Regions from separate parts of the Citrobacter europaeus genome, predicted to be linked through region 4. Evidence: predicted binding sites of a transcription regulator. Region 4 holds the regulator's gene; each other region holds the start of a gene.
The links. Region 4 encodes CRP, which controls carbon source genes, mostly activating them, when cyclic AMP is high. Its sites were predicted from a motif close to ATGTGANNNNNNTCACAT; they were not measured.

Region 1: a site for CRP is predicted at 3,942-3,959, ahead of serC (3-phosphoserine/phosphohydroxythreonine transaminase). Genes of this name have one in related genera too.
Region 2: a site for CRP is predicted at 2,960-2,977, ahead of glpT (glycerol-3-phosphate transporter). Genes of this name have one in related genera too.
Region 3: a site for CRP is predicted at 1,845-1,862, ahead of uxuA (mannonate dehydratase). Genes of this name have one in related genera too.

The regions. Positions count from the first base shown of each region.
Region 1 covers NZ_CP148084.1:3,290,396-3,295,859, forward strand. The annotation lists gene cmk ((d)CMP kinase) at 1-278, opposite strand, end outside; gene WHR59_RS15595 (M48 family metallopeptidase) at 450-1,211, opposite strand; gene aroA (3-phosphoshikimate 1-carboxyvinyltransferase) at 1,351-2,634, opposite strand; gene serC (3-phosphoserine/phosphohydroxythreonine transaminase) at 2,704-3,792, opposite strand; gene WHR59_RS15610 (DUF421 domain-containing protein) at 4,005-4,697, opposite strand; gene ycaO (30S ribosomal protein S12 methylthiotransferase accessory factor YcaO) at 4,834-5,464, shown strand, end outside.
Region 2 covers NZ_CP148084.1:1,653,559-1,659,022, forward strand. The annotation lists gene glpB (glycerol-3-phosphate dehydrogenase subunit GlpB) at 1-1,198, opposite strand, end outside; gene glpA (anaerobic glycerol-3-phosphate dehydrogenase subunit A) at 1,188-2,816, opposite strand; gene glpT (glycerol-3-phosphate transporter) at 3,087-4,445, shown strand; gene glpQ (glycerophosphodiester phosphodiesterase) at 4,449-5,464, shown strand, end outside.
Region 3 covers NZ_CP148084.1:4,388,467-4,393,930, forward strand. The annotation lists gene WHR59_RS20575 (fructuronate reductase) at 1-409, opposite strand, end outside; gene uxuA (mannonate dehydratase) at 489-1,673, opposite strand; gene gntP (gluconate permease GntP) at 1,935-3,278, shown strand; gene WHR59_RS20590 (lactate utilization protein C) at 3,328-4,023, opposite strand; gene WHR59_RS20595 (LutB/LldF family L-lactate oxidation iron-sulfur protein) at 4,016-5,443, opposite strand; gene WHR59_RS20600 ((Fe-S)-binding protein) at 5,454-5,464, opposite strand, start outside.
Region 4 covers NZ_CP148084.1:390,947-396,410, forward strand. The annotation lists gene argD (bifunctional acetylornithine/succinyldiaminopimelate transaminase) at 1-670, shown strand, start outside; gene WHR59_RS01815 (YccS/YhfK family putative transporter) at 761-2,848, opposite strand; gene crp (cAMP-activated global transcriptional regulator CRP) at 2,900-3,532, opposite strand; gene WHR59_RS01825 (OsmC family protein) at 3,841-4,245, shown strand; gene WHR59_RS01830 (phosphoribulokinase) at 4,314-5,183, opposite strand; gene WHR59_RS01835 (YheU family protein) at 5,237-5,455, opposite strand; partial or broken gene WHR59_RS01840 (hydrolase) at 5,452-5,464, opposite strand, start outside.

The DNA of each region.
Region 1 (5,464 bases), 2.2 Mb from region 4:
GTGCGGATTTCGCCGCTGACATCTTCACCTTCCAGAATGACTTCCAGGTTGCCGTCCGTTGAGATAAAACGCACATCCAGGTGTGAGGCAAGCGGTACCAGGGCATCTTCAGATGTGACATCAACATGGTGATGCAACGCTGCGAGCGCCAGTACGCGGTAGATCGCGCCTGAATCTAACAGATGCCACTGCAATGCTTCCGCCATTGCCTTGCACAAGGTGCCTTTACCTGCACCGCTTGGGCCATCAATGGTAATAACCGGGGCAATTGCCGTCATCTTTTTCTCCTTAAACGGGCATACGTTAACGTGAACGCCGCGCATTATACGCGCCAACGCAAATAATCGTTAACACAGAGTGTAAAAACCCGATTAGTCTGTAACGATATGAGGAAGAATTGCGCAATTATAGCGGGCTGGTGAGAAACCAGCCCGGAAGATGACACTGATTTACTTTTTATCTGCAGCGATGCGTTCACGCATATGCTGAGCGCGATCGTCAGATGCTGGGTGAGAATCCATCAGCGATTTGGCATGGCCTGCGTCCATCGTGGTAAACTTATCAAACGCAGTCACTAAGCCCTGACGGTCAATACCGCGTTTTTTCAGCAAGTCATAGGAAAAGTCATCCGCATCTGATTCCTGACTACGGGAGAACGCTGAATTAATCACGCCTTCTGCCAAATCGCCCAACTGAGACTGGGAAAGCTGAGAAGCGACGCCGCTGGTCGCAGAAATAGCATCACGCGCAGCCAGAGTGGCATACGCGGTCTGCATTGCTTTACGCGAGTGTCCTAAAGAAACATGGCCCAACTCATGACCCAGCACGCCTTCTATTTCATTGTCGGTCATCAGGTCCATCAAGCCCGAATAAACACGTACGCATCCATTCGCCATTGCCCAGGCATTGATATCACTGGTCATATAAACTTTATAGTTAACCGGCGTTCCATCAATGTTATTACCCAACGCTTTCGCAATTTTATTCAGGCGCTTAGTGTACTTGCTTTTCGCACCCGCCAGCTGATTTTCGCTATCCATCTGCTTACATGAACTGTTAGAGAGGGCTTTGACATCAGCATCAGAAAGTGTCGCTGCTTTATAAGCAGCCATACCGGAACTGGCAACAAGGTCGCCATTCACACCATTTTTACAACCAGCCAGCAACGTGGCGGAAACTGCTAACGCCAAAAAGAGTGATTTATGCTTCATGCTAATCTTCCGTTGATATTTATAGTAAAAACAAATAAATAAGTTAAATCATCAACAAATTAGCATTAGTTGAAAGCATAAAAACAGTGCGGTTACGGACCTCGGAACGCCAGTCTGGAGGACCGGCGTTCCGGGAGAATCAGGCAGGAGTACTAATACGCGCCAGCTGTTCGAAATAATCCGGGAAGGTTTTGGCCGTACATTTCGGATCCAGAATGGTCACCGGCGTGTCAGAGAGCGCCACCAGCGAGAAACACATCGCCATGCGGTGATCGTTGTAGGTCGCGATATCTGCAAACTGTAACGTCACTGGCGGCGTGACGCGAATATAGTCTTCGCCCTCTTCAACGGTCGCGCCTACTTTACGCAGCTCAGTCGCCATCGCGAACAGGCGGTCGGTCTCTTTGACGCGCCAGTTGTAGATGTTACGCAGTGTGGTCGTCCCTTTTGCGAATAGCGCAGCCGTGGCAATAGTCATCGCCGCATCAGGAATATGGTTCATATCCATATCTACCGCATTGAGTTCACCGTGGGTACAGGCAATAAAGTCATCGCCCCAGGTAATAGTCGCCCCCATTTTTTCCAGTACATCAGCGAAGCGAATATCGCCCTGCATACTGTTGCGACCAATCCCGGTTACTTTTACCGTACCGCCTTTAATGGCCCCCGCCGCGAGGAAATAGGAAGCGGAAGAAGCATCGCCTTCGACCAGATATGCCCCAGGAGACTGATACTGCTGCTGCCCTTGTACGACAAAGCGCTGGTAGTTCTGATTCTCAATTTCAACACCAAACGTTTTCATCAGGTTCAGTGTGATATCAATGTAAGGTTTGGATACCAGTTCGCCTTTGATTGCGATCGTCGTATCCTGCGGCGCCAGCGGCGCAGTCATCAACAGCGCAGTCAGGAATTGGCTGGATACGCTACCGTCTACCTCAACCTGTCCCCCGGCGAAGCCACCGCGCAAACGTAAAGGCGGATAGTTTTCCTGCTCCAGGTATTCAATATTCGCTCCGCCCTGGCGCAGCGCATCAACCAGATGACCAATCGGGCGCTCCTTCATGCGCGGTTCACCCGTCAACACGATGTCATTGGCGCCCAGACATAACGCTGCGGCCAGCGGGCGCATTGCGGTTCCGGCATTGCCAAGGAACAGCTCTACTGCACCTTCTGCGTGCAGCGCACCGCCATTACCGATTATCTCGCAACGCGTGCGATCGGCGGAAAGGGTATAGCTGATCCCTAACGCATTCAGAGCATTAAGCATATGGCGGACATCATCGCTGTCCAGCAGGTTGGTCAGGACAGTGGTGCCATTTGCTAATGCAGCCAGCAGCAAAGCGCGGTTAGAAACACTTTTGGATCCAGGCAGATTGATGGTGCCATCCACCCGCGCAATGGGTTGTAACGTCAGGGATTCCATGAAACTCGACTCTCAAAAACAGACATAAAAACCCCACAGACAGGCTGTGGGGATGAAAAATACAGCAGATTAACCGCGGCGACGCTCGAAATCGACCATGAAATCAGTCAACGCTTTTACACCTTCAAGCGGCATTGCATTGTAGATGGACGCGCGCATACCGCCGACCACACGGTGCCCTTTCAACGCGTGCAGACCCGCAGCAAATGACTCTTCCAGGAAGAGTTTATCCAGTGCGCTGTCAGCCAACTGGAACGGGACGTTCATGCGTGAACGGTTGGATTTCGCCACATCGTTACGATAGAAATCACTGTTATCAATGACGCCGTACAGCAGTTCTGCTTTTTGCTGGTTAATTTTATCCATCGCGTTAACACCGCCCTGCTCTTTCAGCCATTTAAAGACCAGGCCAGATAAATACCAGGCAAAGGTTGGCGGCGTATTGAACATGGAGTCGTTGTCGTTCAGCACGGTATAGTCGAGGATTGACGGGCAGGACACATGGGCTTTACCCAGCAAATCTTCGCGTACGATAACAATTGTCAGCCCGGCCGGGCCGATGTTTTTCTGCGCCCCGGCGTAAATTACGCCATAGCGGCTAACGTCAAGCGGTGCGGAAAGAATGGTAGAGGACAGATCCGCCGTGACCACCACATTGCTGGCAAAATTCGGCGTTTCTTCGATCGCAATACCATCGATGGTTTCATTCGGACAATAGTGCAGATACGCCGCGTTGTCAGAAAGCAGCCATTCGCTCATTGGCTTAACAGCGCGCAGTCCGTCAACGGTAACTTTGGCATCGATAACGTTTGGCGTGCAGTACTTTTTCGCTTCTTTAATTGCGCTGGCGGCCCAGTAACCGGCATCGACGTAATCCGCAGTTGTTTTATCACCGAGAATATTTAACGGGATACCGGCGAATTGTCCGCGACCACCGCCATGGCAGAATAACACTTTATAGTTGGAGGGGATGCTGAGAAGATCGCGAAAATCCTGCTCCGCTTCTTCAGCGACCTGGATGAATTCTTTGCCACGATGGCTAATTTCCATCACCGACGTGCCAAGACCGTTCCAGTCGCGAAGATCCTGTTGAGCCAGTTTAAGAACTTCTGCCGGTAACATTGCCGGACCTGAACTAAAATTGAAGACCTGAGCCATTTCCCCTCACCACGTTGTGTTGTTGTCCAATCAACATCCTGTCATTGACGATAATCCGGTGACAGACATTGGTATAAGTTATTCCTGTGGATATCGGTTTTATCATTCAGTGACACGCGCCGCAATGGGTAAAACTGACCAGGGTAAAAATGTGTCATCCGTCACACAACAGAATCTATCGGATTGACGGGTAAAAACCGAGATTTTCGCTGTCAGGTGACCCGTTTTGCCCGACTGGCCTTCGACCATTCTGGATTTGCACAGCGCGGACATAATTGGTGATCTCCAGCGTTCATATACACCACTTCGCTACAACGTATGCAGGCATAGTCCCCTGCTTCAGGTATGACTTTAAATCGTTGCGTACAGCGTTTAGGCAGAATACTGAGCCCCGGCTTTACGTCTTCATCGGCAAAGAAGTAGACGCTGATTTGCCCGTTCGTCTCCAGAATAGCCAGTTTCACCTGCCCCAGTTGCTCCACACCGTTCAAACGCAGTTCCATAAAGAATTCGAATTCCGTCATATTGGCGCTACTGAGCTTTGACCATGCCAGCTCTCCGTCCTCAATGATCACGACGGGTTTACCCTCCAGCAAATCCTCCATTTTTTCGCTATGCGCCATCAGCCACATCACCAGCCGATACAGCACGGCAAGAGTAATAAAGACCACCAGCACCGGCAACATTGGAACATCGTCATAAAATGCCACGTCTCCCGCCGCAGAACCCAGCGTAAGGATTATCAAGACTTCAAAAAGCGACATCTGGCGTACGCCGCGACGTCCGGTGATTTTTAAAAACAGAAAAACCAATATAAAGGTATAGAGGCTGCGTAGCGCGACTTCTCCCAGAAAATCCATGGGCACCTTATCAAGCGCCATACGGTGTAAATCGAAAGCTTTCATTATTATGCTCTAAACGTGGTTGGCTGTAGGAAAGCATAGCTAATACTTTTATTTACGCCTGAACTCCGGCGACGATAGCGCCGTCCATTGAAAACCCGTATCATTGCGCGCTTTCCGTACGACAAAAGTGATTTTCATGACGCAAACATTTATCCCCGGCAAAGATGCCGCTCTGGAAGACTCCATCGCTCGCTTCCAGCAAAAATTGCTCGACCTCGGTTTTCAAATTGAAGAAGCCTCGTGGTTGAATCCCGTTCCTAACGTCTGGTCGGTACATATTCGCGACAAAGAATGCGCGCTGTGCTTCACCAACGGTAAAGGTGCGACGAAAAAAGCGGCGCTGGCTTCCGCGCTGGGCGAATATTTTGAGCGTCTGTCGACTAACTATTTCTTTGCGGATTTCTGGCTGGGTGAAACTATCGCCAACGGCCCGTTCGTACATTACCCGAACGAAAAATGGTTCCCGCTGACTGAAAATGACGACGTACCAGAAGGTCTGCTGGATACACGTCTGCGTGCGTTTTACGATCCAGATAACGAATTGACCGGCAGCATGCTTATCGATCTACAGTCTGGTAATGAAGAACGTGGCGTCTGCGGTCTGCCGTTTACCCGCCAGTCGGATAACCAGACTGTCTATATTCCGATGAACATTATCGGCAATCTGTATGTTTCTAACGGCATGTCTGCGGGTAATACGCGTAACGAAGCGCGTGTTCAGGGCCTGTCTGAAGTCTTTGAACGTCATGTGAAGAACCGCATTATCG
Region 2 (5,464 bases), 1.3 Mb from region 4:
ACACGCCGCCTCCGCAACCCTGGGCGATAGGGTCGAATCCGCCGAGAACGGAACCGATGGCATACATGTTCTCTATCGTTTGTCCCGCCAGTGACGGGCGTAATCCGGCATCGGTCGTAACACCAAACTGTTGCCATGGTTGTGGGTCGAAGACGTCACGCTGATACCACTCGGCGCGAGTGGTGGTTTGCTGTACATCCAGCCCGAGGATCGGTTCATAGATAGCCTCACGCGTGGCGACCAGTCCACTGCTGAAGAAGCTGCCGCTGGCGAGCACGGCGAAGCGTGGTCGCAAAGGAATATCGGCATGATTACGGGTCCAGATTTCGCTGACCACGCCATCCTGACAGGTGATTTTCTTCACTTCATCACCCGGCATCCAGACGCCGCCCTGACGCACAAACTTGCGCTGCAATTTGTTGTGTAAACGCATACCCAGAACCGAAGGCGGTAGGGTCGGTAGCAGCGACAGCGAGCAGGGGAGGCGCTCGTTAAGCCATTGCCAGAGTCGTTCATCTGCCAGACCGAAGCAGGCTGGCATGATTATCATGTCGCAGGTTTTTGCGACCGGTAATAAAGCGTCATAGAGTAGTGACCATTTATCTTCGTTATCCAGCAGGCGCGCTATATTGACGGCGCGAAACTCGGTTGGGTTATCACGCAGGACGTCCAGCTCAGGCAGGTCGATTTCTGCCGTCTCGACGCTGAGATTGCGTTGACGAAGTGAGGCCGCGGCCAGATGTGCCTGGAAATCCAGTAAGCCGCTAATACCTACCACGCAGATACGCTGCGCAGGCAGCGGCCAGACCGGAACTTCCGGGGAACTTAACCAGGTTGAGCGCAGTGTTCCCAGCGGGGTTACGCGTTGATGTGACTGATGTACCTTGCCCTGCAAATGGGTCCCGCATTCTTCCAGCAGATTTTGCGCCTGCTGGGCCAGTTCCAGAACGTTGTGGGTTCCGATGGTGCTATACGGATGCGCTGGTGCCTGAGTGCGCAGCGCATTCAGGCCCGCTTCTATATCGGTCACCGGTTGGCCATCGGGTAAGTTACTGAGCAAATCCAGTGAGCCGGAGGAAAAATGCAGGGCACTTTGGCCGCGCGTGACAATCGTGCAGCGTAAACCGCTTTTTTGCAGTTGCAGGCCGCACAGCAGTCCGGCCAGACCGCCGCCGATAATGACGGTATCAAATTTCATCCTGGTGCTCCTTTTCCAGACCGCACAATCCCTGATAGACCCAGCGCGTGAATTCGCTTTCGCGCAGCGCATCTCCCCAGGCGATAGGCTGCACGCCTTTCCAGCGCTCGTTGAGGAAATCGGAAAGCTGGGTGATAGATTGCGCGGCGGTGGTGACATTAAAACGTTGCAGCAAACCTGCGGCGCGACAGGCACATAATTCGCCCTGGCAGGTCCCCATTCCAACACGGGTACGGCGACGCAAATCCAGCAGACTGTTGACGGTTAAATTTTCGACGGCGTATTGCACTTCGCCTGCAGTGACCGCTTCGCATTCACAGACCAGGCTGCGGTGTTGACGACCTTCACTAAGCCACGCAGGGGTGCGATCGCCGTGGCGGTAGACCGCCGAGCCGCGCAGTGGTGCGGGCAACGAGATCACGCGTTTAAGCGTATGCTCGGTAGAATCCTGTGAGCCAGGCAGCGCGGTGTCTGCCGTTGTACAAGGTTGGGTATTACCCAGCTTACGGCAAACCGCATCGGTAGCCCATTCCGCCATCAGGCGGTAGGTCATCAGTTTGCCGCCGGTAATGGTGATAAATCCCTCCAGTCCGTCACGCCCTGCATGATCGAACAGCACAATTCCGCGGCTGACGTTACGTCCACTTGGATCGTCGTCACTGGCCACCAGCGGACGCACACCTGAGTAGGCGCGTAAAATGCGCGTTTTCGCCATAATCGGCGCCAGTTTCTCACCTTCACGCAGCAGAATATCGACCTCTTCTGCGGTGACGCGGTTGCTGTCTATATCGTCGTAATCAATGTGCTGCGAGGTAGTACCGATTAGCGAAATGGTATCACCGGGCACCAGAATATCGGCGTCAGACGGCTTACGGCAGCGGTTGATGACATGCTGGTTAATACGATGATCCATAATCAGCAGTGAACCTTTGGCCGGAAACATACGGATGCTCAGATCGGCATATTCCGCGATGCGCTGGCCCCAGATCCCGGCGGCGTTGACCACTACTGGCGCATGCAGGGACTGCATCTCACCCGTAAGATGGTTACGCACGTTAACGCCGCAAACCGTTGCCCCTTCGCGAATCAGTCCCGTCACTTCATGGGCCGTTAAGATAACCGCGCCATGCTCACGCGCATCCAGCATGTTGGCGGCGGTTAAGCGGAAAGGATCAACCGTGCCGTCCGGCACTTTTACCGCACCAATCAGCTGTGGGTTAACGGAGGGTTCGATAATGCGGGCCTGCTGAGGGTCGATCGCTTCTGCGCGAATACCGGCCTCTTCACAGGCGCGAATAAAGGTAGCCTGAAAGGAGAGCTCATCCTCCGGCAGGGTAATAAACAGACCGTCCGTCGGCTCAACGCAATGACGGGCGATACGTTTCAGAATTTGGTTTTCGCTGATGCACTCACGGGCAGATTCAGCATCGGTGACGGCGTAGCGCGCACCGCTGTGCAGCAGGCCGTGGTTACGTCCGGTCGCCCCTGTGGCGATATCGTGGCGCTCCACTAAGATGACGCGCAACCCGCGCAGTGCACAATCACGTGCGATCCCTGCACCAGTTGCTCCTCCACCAATGATAATCACGTCACTTGTTTGCGAGTCGCGAGTTTTCATTGTTTTTCCTCACAGTTCGTTTTTTATCATTTAGCCACATAAAAAACATGGATTGTTTGATTTCGCGCATAATCGCTCATTATTCGAAAATGAAACGTGATTTCATGCGCTTTTATGAACATTTGTCATAAATCTGTAACAATATGTGCTGCGTTTCACATTTTTGTTATGTATCTTTCCTTAACATCGCGGCCACACTGGGAGCGGTAGGGTAGTAATGACGAACTGCAGTGTTTACTTCGAATGAAAGACGGCCACGGAGGCTACACTATGTTGAGCATTTTTAAACCAGCGTCACACACGGCGCGTTTGCCTGCAGCGGAGATCGACCCGACATATCGTCGATTACGTTGGCAGATTTTTCTGGGGATATTTTTTGGTTATGCCGCGTACTATCTGGTACGTAAGAACTTTGCCCTTGCGATGCCGTATCTGGTTGAGCAAGGCTTTTCGCGTGGCGATCTGGGTTTTGCCTTGTCCGGTATCTCCATTGCTTATGGATTTTCGAAATTCATCATGGGATCCGTCTCGGATCGCTCGAATCCGCGCGTTTTCCTGCCAGCGGGTCTGATACTGGCCGCCGCTGTGATGTTGTTTATGGGCTTTGTGCCGTGGGCGACGTCGAGCATTGCGATTATGTTTGTGCTGCTGTTCCTCTGCGGATGGTTCCAGGGAATGGGGTGGCCGCCGTGTGGTCGTACCATGGTGCACTGGTGGTCGCAGAAAGAGCGTGGGGGCATAGTTTCCGTCTGGAACTGTGCGCACAACGTGGGCGGCGGTCTGCCTCCTCTGTTGTTCCTGCTGGGCATGGCCTGGTTTAATGACTGGAAAGCGGCGCTGTACATGCCTGCTTTCGGTGCGATCGTCGTCGCGCTGTTTGCTTTTGCTCTGATGCGCGACACGCCGCAATCCTGTGGCCTGCCGCCTATCGAAGAGTACAAGAACGACTACCCGGACGATTACAACGAGAAAGCGGAAGAAGAGCTGACTGCGAAGCAGATCTTCATGCAATACGTACTGCCGAACAAACTGTTGTGGTACATCGCTATCGCCAACGTGTTTGTTTATCTGCTGCGCTACGGCATCCTCGACTGGTCACCGACCTATCTGAAAGAAGTGAAGCATTTCGCACTGGATAAATCTTCCTGGGCCTACTTCCTGTATGAATATGCGGGTATTCCGGGCACGCTGCTGTGTGGCTGGATGTCGGATAAAGTCTTCCGTGGCAACCGTGGTGCGACCGGCGTGTTCTTTATGACGCTGGTGACGATTGCGACCATCGTTTACTGGATGAACCCGGCAGGAAATCCGAACGTTGATATGGCTTGTATGATTATCATCGGCTTCCTGATCTACGGCCCGGTCATGCTGATTGGTCTGCACGCGCTGGAACTGGCGCCGAAAAAAGCGGCGGGTACGGCGGCAGGCTTCACCGGACTGTTCGGTTATCTCGGCGGTTCTGTGGCGGCGAGCGCCATTGTCGGCTACACCGTTGACTTCTTCGGTTGGGACGGCGGCTTTATGGTGATGATTGGCGGTAGCGTGCTGGCGGTAATTCTGCTGGTGGTCGTTATGATTGGCGAAAAACGTCATCACGAAGAGATGGAACTGAAGCGTAACGGGGGCTAATAGATGAAAACCACATTGAAAAGTCTCAGCGTAGCGCTAATGCTGGCAGGTATGGTGGTTAGCAGCGCAGCGGTTGCCGCTGATAAAATCGTGATTGCGCACCGTGGCGCCAGCGGTTATCTACCGGAGCATACGCTGCCTGCGAAAGCGATGGCCTATGCTCAGGGCGCAGATTACCTGGAACAGGATTTGGTGATGACCAAGGACGACCATCTGGTCGTCCTGCATGACCACTATCTTGACCGCGTCACCGATGTTGCCGAGCGTTTCCCGGATCGCGCGCGTAAAGACGGGCGTTATTACGCTATCGACTTTACGCTGGATGAGATTAAATCGCTGAAATTTACCGAAGGCTTTGATATCGAAAATGGCAAAAAGGTCCAGACCTACCCAGGGCGTTTCCCGATGGGTAAATCTGACTTCCGCGTACACACTTTCGAAGAAGAGATTGAGTTTGTTCAGGGATTAAATCATTCAACCGGTAAAAACATCGGTATTTATCCGGAAATGAAAGCACCGTGGTTCCATCATCAGGAAGGGAAGGACATTGCGGCTAAAACGCTGGAAGTACTGAAAAAGTACGGGTATACCGACAAGAACGACAAGGTCTATCTGCAGTGTTTTGATGTCGCAGAGTTAAAGCGCATTAAGAATGAGCTGGAACCGAAGATGGGGATGGATCTCAATCTGGTACAGTTGATTGCGTACACTGACTGGAATGAAACACAGGAGAAAAAGCCGGACGGCAGTTGGGTTAATTACAACTACGACTGGATGTTTAAACCGGGTGCCATGAAGCAGGTTGCGCAGTATGCGGACGGCATTGGGCCGGACTACCACATGCTGGTTGATGAGAAGTCGAAGAAAGGCAATATCTTGTTAACTGGCATGGTACAGGATGCGCATCAGAACAAGATGGTGGTGCATCCTTATACCGTTCGTGCCGATCAGTTGCCGGATTACACTACTGACGTAAACCAGTTGTATGACATTCTGTATAACAAGGCGGGCGTTGACGG
Region 3 (5,464 bases), 1.1 Mb from region 4:
CATCGGTGCAGTAGCCTTTTTCCGTGACCGTCAGCGAGACAATTGCCGTCTGCGGGCGTGCCATAGCCTGTAAAATACCGTCACAGCCGTCAAGATCCGGGTGCAGCGCTTCTTTCATCGAGCCGATCACTTTCAGCACGGTGTTGTCCGCGCCTTTTTCCGCCACGGTATACAACAGTTGTTGCTTGCGCAGGTTTTCAATCAGTACGCAGTCATTACCCGGCATCAGGTTAACTTCACAGATACCCCAGTCGCTGTCGGTGGTTTCCAGCAGATGGTGGGTGTACAGCGCCTGATGCGCGCGGTGAAAAGCGCCGCATCCGAGGTGAACAATGCGGGATTGCAGGCGCGAGCTGTCCCATGCTGGGCGCGCAACCGGCAGGTTGCTATTGGCAATTGTCGTTGTCATCGTGAACTCCAGAACCCGTTGAAAGACCAACGGAAGAGAAAAGAAAAACGCCGGTCAGACAGGTGACCGGCAACTCGCTTTAGCGGCTAAAGAAAGCGCGCTGGATAGCCATCTCAACGCCGCGCACTTCCGCCAGCCCTTTCAGGCGACCAATCGCGGAGTAGCCTGGGTTGGTTTTCTTTTTCAGATCGTCAAGCATCTGGTGACCGTGGTCCGGACGCATAGGGATCAGGTCCTCTTTGCCCTCGGCTTTACGGCGCTGCTCTTCCTCAACGATCGCTTTCACCACTTCGTACATGTCGACGTCGCCGTTAAGATGCGCCGCTTCATGGAAAGTTTTCGGGTTATCTTCACGCAGCGTGGAGCGCAGATGGGTGAAGTAAATGCGTGGGCCAAACTGTTTGATCATGTCGACCAGGTCGTTGTCCGCCCGCACGCCATAGGAACCGGTACACATGGTGAAACCGTTCGCCATGCTGTTGACCGTATCGACCATCCACTGCATATCTTCCACGGTGGAAACAATGCGCGGCAGGCCGAGGATCGGGCGCGGCGGATCGTCCGGGTGTACCGCCATACGTACGCCTGCTTCTTCCGCCACCGGAATAATCGCCTTCAGGAAGACGGCAAAATTCTCGCGCAGCGCGGCTTTATCGATATCTTTATAACGAGCCAGATGCTGGCGGAACTGGTCGAGCGTGTAGCCCTCTTCCGCGCCAGGCAGCCCGGCGATGATATTACGGGTCAGACGCGTTTTGTCTTCATCGCTCATGGTGGCGAAACGTTCATTCGCCTGCGCGATCTCTTCGGCGGTGTAGTCCGCTTCCGCACCCGGGCGTTTGAGGATATGCAGCTCAAAGGCGGCAAATTCAATTTGATCGAAACGCAGCGCTTTGGAGCCGTCCGGCAGGACGTATTCCAGGTCGGTACGGGTCCAGTCGAGAACCGGCATAAAGTTGTAGCACACGGTATGAATGCCGCACTGGGCCAGGTTACGCAGGCTTTGCTGGTAGTTGGCGATCCACTGCTGATAGTTGCCGGAACGGGTTTTAATGTCTTCGTGGATCGGCACGCTTTCAACGACCGACCAGACCAGGCCCGCCTGCTCAATAATCGCTTTGCGTTTGAGGATCTCATCAACCGTCCACACTTCCCCGTTCGGGATATGGTGCAAGGCGGTGACAACGCCAGTTGCACCCGCCTGACGTACATCCGCTAAGGTGACCGGATCGTTAGGACCATACCAGCGCCATGTCTGTTCCATGTTTTATTCCTCGTTTACGTTATGGACTCGACGATATGGCACATAAATTCCTCCTTTTGGTATTACATGTCAACCTGAAGTGAGAAATTGGTTAACCAAATCACGATATCTGCTGATTAGATCGCCAGATTACGGTCAGCCAGACCCGTTTCAATGTAAACATGTAACGCAATGTGACATTCATCGCATCAATGGTTAACCAATATATGTAACATCTCAACCAAAATCATAATAGTTCAACCAAATTAAGGTAGACGTTATATGCACGCTCTCAATATTCTGTGGGTCGTATTCGGCATCGGTCTGATGCTGGTGCTCAATCTAAGATTCAAAATAAACTCAATGGTCGCCCTGCTGCTGGCGGCGCTCTCGGTCGGCATGCTGGCGGGGATGGATTTAATGGAACTGCTGCACACCATGAAATCCGGCTTTGGCAGCACGCTGGGTGAACTGGCGATTATCGTAGTATTCGGGGCGGTCATCGGTAAGCTGATGGTTGATTCCGGCGCGGCGCATCAGATTGCTCATACGCTACTGGCGCGACTCGGCCTGCGCTATGTGCAGCTGTCAGTGATCATTATTGGTCTGATCTTTGGCCTGGCGATGTTCTATGAAGTGGCATTTATTATGCTGGCGCCGCTGGTGATCGTCATTGCCGCGGAAGCGAAGATCCCGTTCCTCAAGCTGGCCATTCCGGCCGTTGCCGCCGCTACCACCGCCCACTCGCTGTTCCCGCCACAGCCGGGTCCGGTCGCGCTGGTTAACGCCTACGGCGCTGACATGGGCATGGTCTACATCTATGGCATTCTGGTGACCATTCCGAGCGTGATCTGCGCCGGGCTTATCCTGCCGAAATTCCTCGGCAACCTCGATCGTCCAACGCCGTCATTCATGAAGGCCGACGTACCGGTTGACCAGAACAATCTGCCGTCATTCGGTGTGTCTATTCTGGTGCCGCTGATCCCAGCGATCATCATGATCTCCACCACCATCGCCAACATCTGGCTGGTGAAAGGGACGCAGGCGTGGGAAGTGGTCAACTTCTTAGGCTCTTCCCCAATCGCAATGTTCATTGCCATGGTTGTCGCCTTCGTGCTGTTTGGTACCGCGCGTGGTCACGACATGCAGTGGGTGATGAACGCCTTTGAAAACGCGGTGAAAAGCATCGCCATGGTGATCCTGATCATCGGCGCGGGCGGCGTTCTGAAGCAGACCATTATCGATACCGGTATTGGCGATACCATCGGCATGCTGATGTCGCACGGCAATATCTCTCCGTACATCATGGCGTGGTTGATAACCGTGCTTATTCGTCTGGCAACCGGTCAGGGCGTGGTCTCCGCCATGACGGCGGCGGGGATTATCAGCGCCGCCATACTCGACCCGGCTACCGGTCAACTGGTCGGCGTCGACCCGGCGTTACTGGTGCTGGCGACAGCGGCAGGCTCCAACACCCTGACCCATATCAACGATGCCTCGTTCTGGCTGTTCAAAGGCTACTTTGACCTGTCGGTGAAGGATACGTTGAAAACCTGGGGTCTGCTGGAGCTGGTGAACTCCGTGGTTGGGTTGATAATCGTGTTGATCATCAGCATGATTGCATAACATCGATACCGCTCTGGCTTATAGCGCCAGAGCGGTTTTCCATCCTGCCTCAACAATCCTCAATAATCAGATACACCGCCTTCACCGGGCCATGCACCCCAACCACCTTGATAAGCTCAATATCCGCCGTCGAGCTGGGTCCACTGATGATGTTAATACACGATGGCATACGCTCACCGGCCTGCGCCATCTGATGCAGTTTTTCTGCCAACTGCGCCACGCGCGGCAGGATGGTGCTTTTACGCAGCACGAAAATCGAGGACTCCGGCAACAGGCTGAGGGAGCGCCCGCGCTCCGGTGCGGAAAACAGCACCACGCCGCCGGACTCGGTCAGGCCATATTCGGCAAACACTACGCCGACTTTCGCCTGCTCGGCCTGGGTAATATTTTCGCTACCTCGCGCCGGATCCCAGACCACGGCGTTGCATTCCTGCTGCAAGCGTTCGGTGATGCCCAGCTCCACCAGCCGGCTGTCGCCGCTCAGCACCACCGGCTGCTGACCCAATTCTTCGCACAGGCGCAGCGCCGCGTCTGCGGCCTGGTCCTCGCGGGTCAGTTCGCAGCGGGCCAGCATCACTTCGCTGGCAAACTGGATAAACGCAGAGCAGCGCTGCTCGGGGCTAAGCTCGGTCAGGCGCTCGTTGGCAAAGTTGTTAACCGGTGCGGCATCCGCTTGCGGCTCGAAACGCAGCGGGCGACCCAGCGCCTGGGCGATGGTGTTTAAAAACGCGGTACGGTTATCCATTCTTTTTCTCCTGCGCCTGATGTTTCTTAAACCAGCTGCGGAAGCTCTCGCCGTCAGCATCAGGTAGATCGCGCGCCTCCATCCAGTCACCAATCGCGCCAACCTTGAGCGGCGTTTTGCCGCCATTGATAAACCAGCTCGCCGCATGCGCGCCCGCCATCATCCCGACTTTCCACAGCCCCGGATGGCTATTGGCATAGGCGAACATTTTGATCGCCCGCCGCTCGGCTTTCGGCGTAATGCCCTCCTCGGCCATCACCCGGCGATGACGCAGGATCAGTTTTGATAGCGGAATACGCACCGGGCAGACGCTGTCACAGGCCGTGCATAAAGAACAGGCGTACGGCAGGTCTTTAAAATCTTTATAGCCGCCGAGTAGCGGAGAAATCACCGCGCCGATAGGGCCGGGATAGATAGAGCCATAGCCGTGTCCGCCGATGTGGCGGTACGCCGGACAGGTGTTCATACAGGCTCCGCAGCGAATGCAGCGCAGCACATCGCGAAACTCTGAGTCCAGCACCTGCGAGCGACCGTTATCGACAATCACCAGATGGAACTCTTCCGGTCCGTCAACGTTATCCGCCTCACGCGGGCCGGTCAGCCAGGTGTTGTAGCCCGTCAAACGTGCGCCCACGGCGCTGCGCGCCAGCATGGTGATCAGCACATCCACCTCGGCAAAAGTCGGTGCGATACGCTCCATGCCCATCACCGCAATGTGCGTTTTCGGCAGCGTGGTGCACATGCGCGCGTTGCCTTCGTTGGTCACCAGGCACACCGAGCCGGTTTCCGCCACGGCAAAGTTACAGCCGGTAATGCCGATTTCGGCACTGAGGAAATCCTCACGGATTTTCTGGCGAATGAATAAGGTCATGGCTTCCGGCGTTTCCGGGCCGTCGTAGCCCAGACGTTCGTTCAGCACCCGGCGGATCTGGTAGCGATCTTTATGAATAGCCGGGACCACGACGTGCGAAGGCGGATCCTGATCCAGTTGCAGGATGTACTCGCCGAGATCGGTTTCGATCACCTGAATTCCGGCATCCTGCAGCACATGGTTGACGCCGATCTCTTCGGTCACCATCGACTTGGACTTCACCACCTTCTTCGCATTTTTACTCTGCGCAACCTGCAGAATATAGCGGGTGGCGTCTTCTTTGGTTTTGGCGAAATAGACGTGCCCGCCGTTTTCCGTCACTTTCTCGGAGAGTTGATACAGGTAAGCGTCGAGGTTGCTCAGAACGTGATCGCGGATCTGGCAGGCACGATCGCGCCAGTCTTCCCAGTGGCCTAACTCATCGACCATTTTTTGTCGATTCGCGCCGATACGCTCCTGCGCATTGGCCACGGCTTTACGCATGATCGGATCTTCTATCTGCTGACGGATGCGCAGTTTAAATTCTACATCGCTGGTTTTTATCGACATCTCTTTCTCCTCAGCGGCTCA
Region 4 (5,464 bases):
GGACGATCACACCTGCGCGGTGGTGGTTGAGCCAATTCAGGGAGAAGGCGGCGTCACTGCGGCTACGCCGGAATTCCTGCAAGGTTTGCGCGAACTCTGTGACCAGCACCAGGCGCTGTTGGTATTTGATGAAGTGCAGAGCGGGATGGGGCGTACCGGCGATTTGTTTGCCTATATGCACTACGGCGTGACGCCGGATATCCTCACCAGCGCGAAGGCGCTCGGCGGCGGTTTCCCGGTGAGCGCGGTGCTGACCACTCAGGAGATTGCCTCCGCGTTCCACGTGGGGTCGCACGGTTCCACGTACGGCGGTAACCCGCTGGCCTGCGCGGTAGCGGGTGCAGCGTTTGATATCATCAACACGCCGGAAGTGCTGGGAGGCATTCAGGCCAAACGTCAGACGTTTGTCCAGCATTTGCACAAGATTGATCAACAGTTCGACATTTTCAGCGATATTCGCGGGATGGGGCTGCTGATTGGCGCCGAGTTGAAGCCGCAGTTTAAAGGCCGGGCGCGCGATTTCCTCTATGCCGCCGCGCACGAAGGGGTGATGGTGCTGAACGCCGGGCCGGACGTAATGCGTTTCGCGCCGTCGCTGGTGGTAGAGCAGGCGGATATCGATGAAGGGATGCAGCGTTTCGCGCAGGCTGTCGCGAAGGTGGTGGGCTGATTGCCGGATGGCGGCGCGAGCGCCTTATCCGGCCTACAGGGTAAGGTGTGATTCGTAGGCCGGATAAGCGTAGCGCATCCGGCAAATCTTTTAACCCTTCATGTCCCGTAGTCGGCGGCTCAGCCAGATCCCGTGGTGCGGTCGCTGACGCCATGCTACCGACGAAATGGTATGCATGGTGTTCAGATGCCCAAGAACCCGTTGCAGATGCTGCTCAAGAGTGCTTAACGGACCGTGGGACAGCATCTCCGGCGCTTCGAGAATATTCACATCGCCCGAGCTTCCCGGTCCGTCATACTCCAGCCGCTGCTGACAGCGCTGAAGCGCAATTTCACAGGATTCCAGATACCGCTGCGCCAAATCCGGCGTCAGCATCGTATGTTCCCTTGCCAGCGTGGTCATCGCGTTAATGTGTTCGACGATGAACTGGCTGTGCGTGACCCACAGTTTCATGTCCGCAAGGTAGTGCGAGTTGAATCCTGGCTCCTGCATCGCCTGGTTCAGTGAGTTGAACAGCGTGTTCTGCGCCTGGTTAACCCGCATGCGTTGATACGCCAGCGGCGTGGCCTGCGGATCGTTGCTGAGGATCAGGCGAATGGCCTCCTGGTCGGCTTCTAACGCGTCGTGGGCGTTCTTACGCAACAGACCGCTCTGCCACTGTGGCCACAGCCAGAGCGTGCCGCCAAAGGCGATTAGGCAGCCAATGATCGTATCGACAAACCGCGGCACGATAAACTGTTCCCCGTTCAGCGTCAGCAGTTGCAGGGTGTAAACTGCCGTGACCGTAAAGCCGACGGTAGCCCAGCCGTAATTTTTACGGATGATCAGATAGCTCACCAGGGTTATCAGCAGCATGGCTGCCAGCGTGAAACCTTCCGGAATATGAAAGTGCAGCGTGACGCCGGCAATCACCAGCCCAACGAGCGTACCGACCGACCGATGTAAGATGCGTACCCGGGTCGCCCCGTAGCCATTTTGCGTGACGAACAGAATAGTCATTAAAATCCAGTAGGGCTTTGGCAGGTGTAAGGCGCTGCCCATCAGGCTGGCGATACTCAACATAACGCAGATGCGTCCGGCATTGCGCAGCGCTGGAGATTTCAACGACAGATAGTTTTTCAGGGCTGGGATCAACGGCAACCGACGCTGCTTGTCAGCCATCAAGTCACGGGCATACAACGGGCGCTGGGTGCGTAGCACGCGGGCAATACGGCTAAAGTGCCAGTAGCAAAATTGTCCCACCGGGTTGTCCGGATGCTGCCTGGCGATTTTCTCCAGTGTGCCAATCTGTTTTTCCATCGAGAAACGGGTCGGCAAACGGTGATACAAAATATCATCGGCCAGTACCCGAAGGCGTTCGGCTACGGTACGCGCATTCCAGCGAATCACCTGCTCCGCATGGCTACGCTCGACCAGCTTTTGCACCTCTTCCGGCTGGTGGAGGCTAACGGAAATATGCTCTTGTAAATCGAGCGCCTCCTGAAAGGCACGCAGCAGGCGCTTGTAATCGTTGTTGCGATGCGCCGACAGCATATGCATTTGCTGATAACACTGGGTAATCAGATCCACTGCCTTTTGTTGGCGAACCAGCAGGGGAGGCAGCGCTTTTTCTGGGTCGGCATGCTGGGTCAGCATGCTGTACTTAGTTTCACAGTAATCGGCTAATTCACGATACAACAGGCTGAGCGATTCACGGAGCGGCTGTTCGCGCCACATCCAAAACCAGAACCAGTTGAACAGGCCATACCATAACGTGCCCAGCGCGTAGATCAGCAGCGGCTCCCAGACGGGCATGTTGCCGGCCAGGCTTAGCGTGAAAATCGCTGCGATAAGTGAGGCAGGCAATAGTCGCGCATGCAAAGGGCTCAACTCGGCGGTTACACCAAGAATTAGCGTCAGGCCGGTGAGGATAAGCGGCAGTGGTATATCTTTTGCCAGCAGTAATTGCATGATCAAACTGCATCCGGCAAACAAAGACGCGCCAATAGCTAAACGTTTGAAAAAGCGCTTATGCGGGGTATCAAGACCGGCAATGTTGCAGCAGGCAGGGACCAGGGAGAAGAGGAGGCCCAGATGAAGCTGACCGATGATCAGACCAACAGCCACAGGTAAACATAGCACCAGCGTCTGCCGTAGTGCGTAGTTGATCTCTGGGTGGTATATCAGTCTTCGCCACATCGGTGCAAACAAAAGTGGCGCATTACTGGGTAACGCGCCACTTCGATGGGGTTAACGGGTGCCGTAGACGACGATAGTCTTACCGTGTGCGGAGATCAGGTTCTGATCTTCCAGCATCTTCAGAATACGGCCGACGGTCTCACGGGAGCAGCCAACGATCTGGCCGATTTCCTGACGGGTGATTTTAATCTGCATGCCGTCCGGGTGGGTCATCGCATCAGGCTGTTTCGCCAGATTCAGCAGAGTCTGCGCGATACGACCAGTTACGTCGAGGAAGGCGAGGTTGCCGACTTTTTCAGACGTGACCTGCAGACGACGAGCCATCTGAGAAGACAGGCGCATCAGAATATCCGGGTTGACCTGGATTAATTGGCGAAATTTTTTGTAGGAAATTTCAGCGACTTCACATGCGGTTTTGGCACGTACCCAGGCGCTACGTTCCTGACCTTCTTCGAAGAGGCCTAATTCACCAATAAAATCGCCCTGATTCAGATAAGAAAGGATCATTTCTTTCCCTTCTTCATCTTTGATCAGCACTGCCACTGAGCCTTTAACGATGTAATACAACGTTTCCGCTTTTTCACCCTGGTGAATCAGCGTGCTCTTCGATGGGTACTTATGAATATGGCAATGAGACAAGAACCATTCGAGAGTCGGGTCTGTTTGCGGTTTGCCAAGCACCATGCGCGGTTATCCTCTGTTATAAGCTGTCTCCAGAGCCAGAAAACGACGCTGCCTCTGGGTTTGCAAAAATGTGCTTCCCGCTACCTGGGAAGGGGGCTACTAAAAATATACTGCAGCCTGTAATGTGATGTCCTCTGCATACATGCAGTACGTCAATGTATTACTGTAGCATCCCGACTGTTTTAGCATAGCTTTCGCCGTGTGTCTCCTGGTGTCTCGCTTCAGCATGACGCAGGTCGCCTTCCATTGCGAGAATTGTTATGTGCGCGTAATCTGTCAGGAAAATTGAAACATTGGAGTTACGAAATATGCAAGCGCGTGTAAAGTGGGTTGAAGGGTTAACCTTCCTCGGTGAGTCCGCCTCTGGCCACCAAATTCTGATGGACGGTAACTCCGGTGATAAAGCGCCGAGCCCGATGGAAATGGTATTAATGGCGGCGGGCGGTTGTAGCGCAATTGATGTGGTATCGATCCTGCAAAAGGGTCGTCAGGATGTGACCAACTGCGAAGTGAAACTGACCTCAGAGCGTCGTGATGAAGCGCCGCGCCTGTTTACCCACATCAACCTGCATTTCATCGTAACGGGTAACGATCTGAAAGATGCATCAGTCTCACGCGCAGTCGACCTTTCAGCGGAAAAATATTGCTCCGTGGCACTGATGCTGGAAAAGGCGGTGAACATTACCCACTCCTATGAAGTGGTTGCCGCGTAATCCCTGACGCCGGATAATGTTGATTCGTAGGCCCGATAAGCGAAGCGCCATCGGGCACTTTCCACGCCTCACCCTATCTTTTTGCCTTCCATCAGTCGCTGGACCAGCGGCAGCATAATCAATTCCATCGCCAGGCCCATCTTGCCGCCCGGCACGACCAATGTATTGATGTGGGAAATGAATGAGCCCTGCAGCATGGCCAGTAGCCACGGGAAGTCGATCCCTTCCAGGTTACGAAAATGAATCACGACAAAGCTTTCATCCAGAGACGGGATACTCTTGGCGGCAAAGGGGTTAGAGGTATCGACGGTCGGTACGCGCTGGAAGTTAATATGCGTCCGGGAGAACTGCGGCGTGATGTAATTGATGTAATCGTCCATTGATCGCACCACCGAGTCCATCACCGCTTCACGCGAGTGTCCACGCTCGCTGGTATCGCGAGTCAGTTTCTGGATCCATTCCAGGTTTACGATCGGCACCACGCCAACCAGCAGATCGACATGTTGGGCCACGTTTTGCTGTGGGGTGACGACGCCGCCGTGCAGTCCTTCATAAAACAGGACATCCGTCGGTTCAGGCAGCGGCTGCCAGGGCGTGAAAGTCCCTGGCACCTGGTTCCACGGTACGGCCTCATCGTAAGTGTGCAGATATTTTCGCGACTGGCCTTTGCCCGTCTGACCGTATTCGATGAAAGTTTGTTCCAGCAGACCGAAGTCATTAGCTTCGGGGCCGAAATAGCTGATATGCCGCCCGGCATCGCGCGCTTTGCGAATCGCCATGTCCATTTCCGGACGGGTATAGCGATGAAAACTGTCACCTTCCACCTCGGCGGCACGCAGATTTAACTGCGCGAAAATTTTACGAAACGCGAGGCTGGTGGTGGTGGTCCCCGCGCCGCTGGATCCTGTTACCGCAATCACCGGATGTTTGGCAGACATAACAACTCCATGAAATGGTTATAATTATAGTAAAGTCGGCCGGCGGCTACGGATTACTCGTGAATCTGCTTCCTCGGCATAATATTGACCGTTTCATGCAGTTCAGACCACACCAGCACGGCTTCACCTGATTGTAGTTGGCGTTTGACGTCGGCGACTTTTTGTTCGAGCGAACGTTCATGTTCACCATAATCGGTGCCTTCACGCAAGACAAAGCTTTCAATCAGATTGTCCAGCGCGTCCGGGGAGATATCTTGCCAGGGGATGATCATGATGAGACC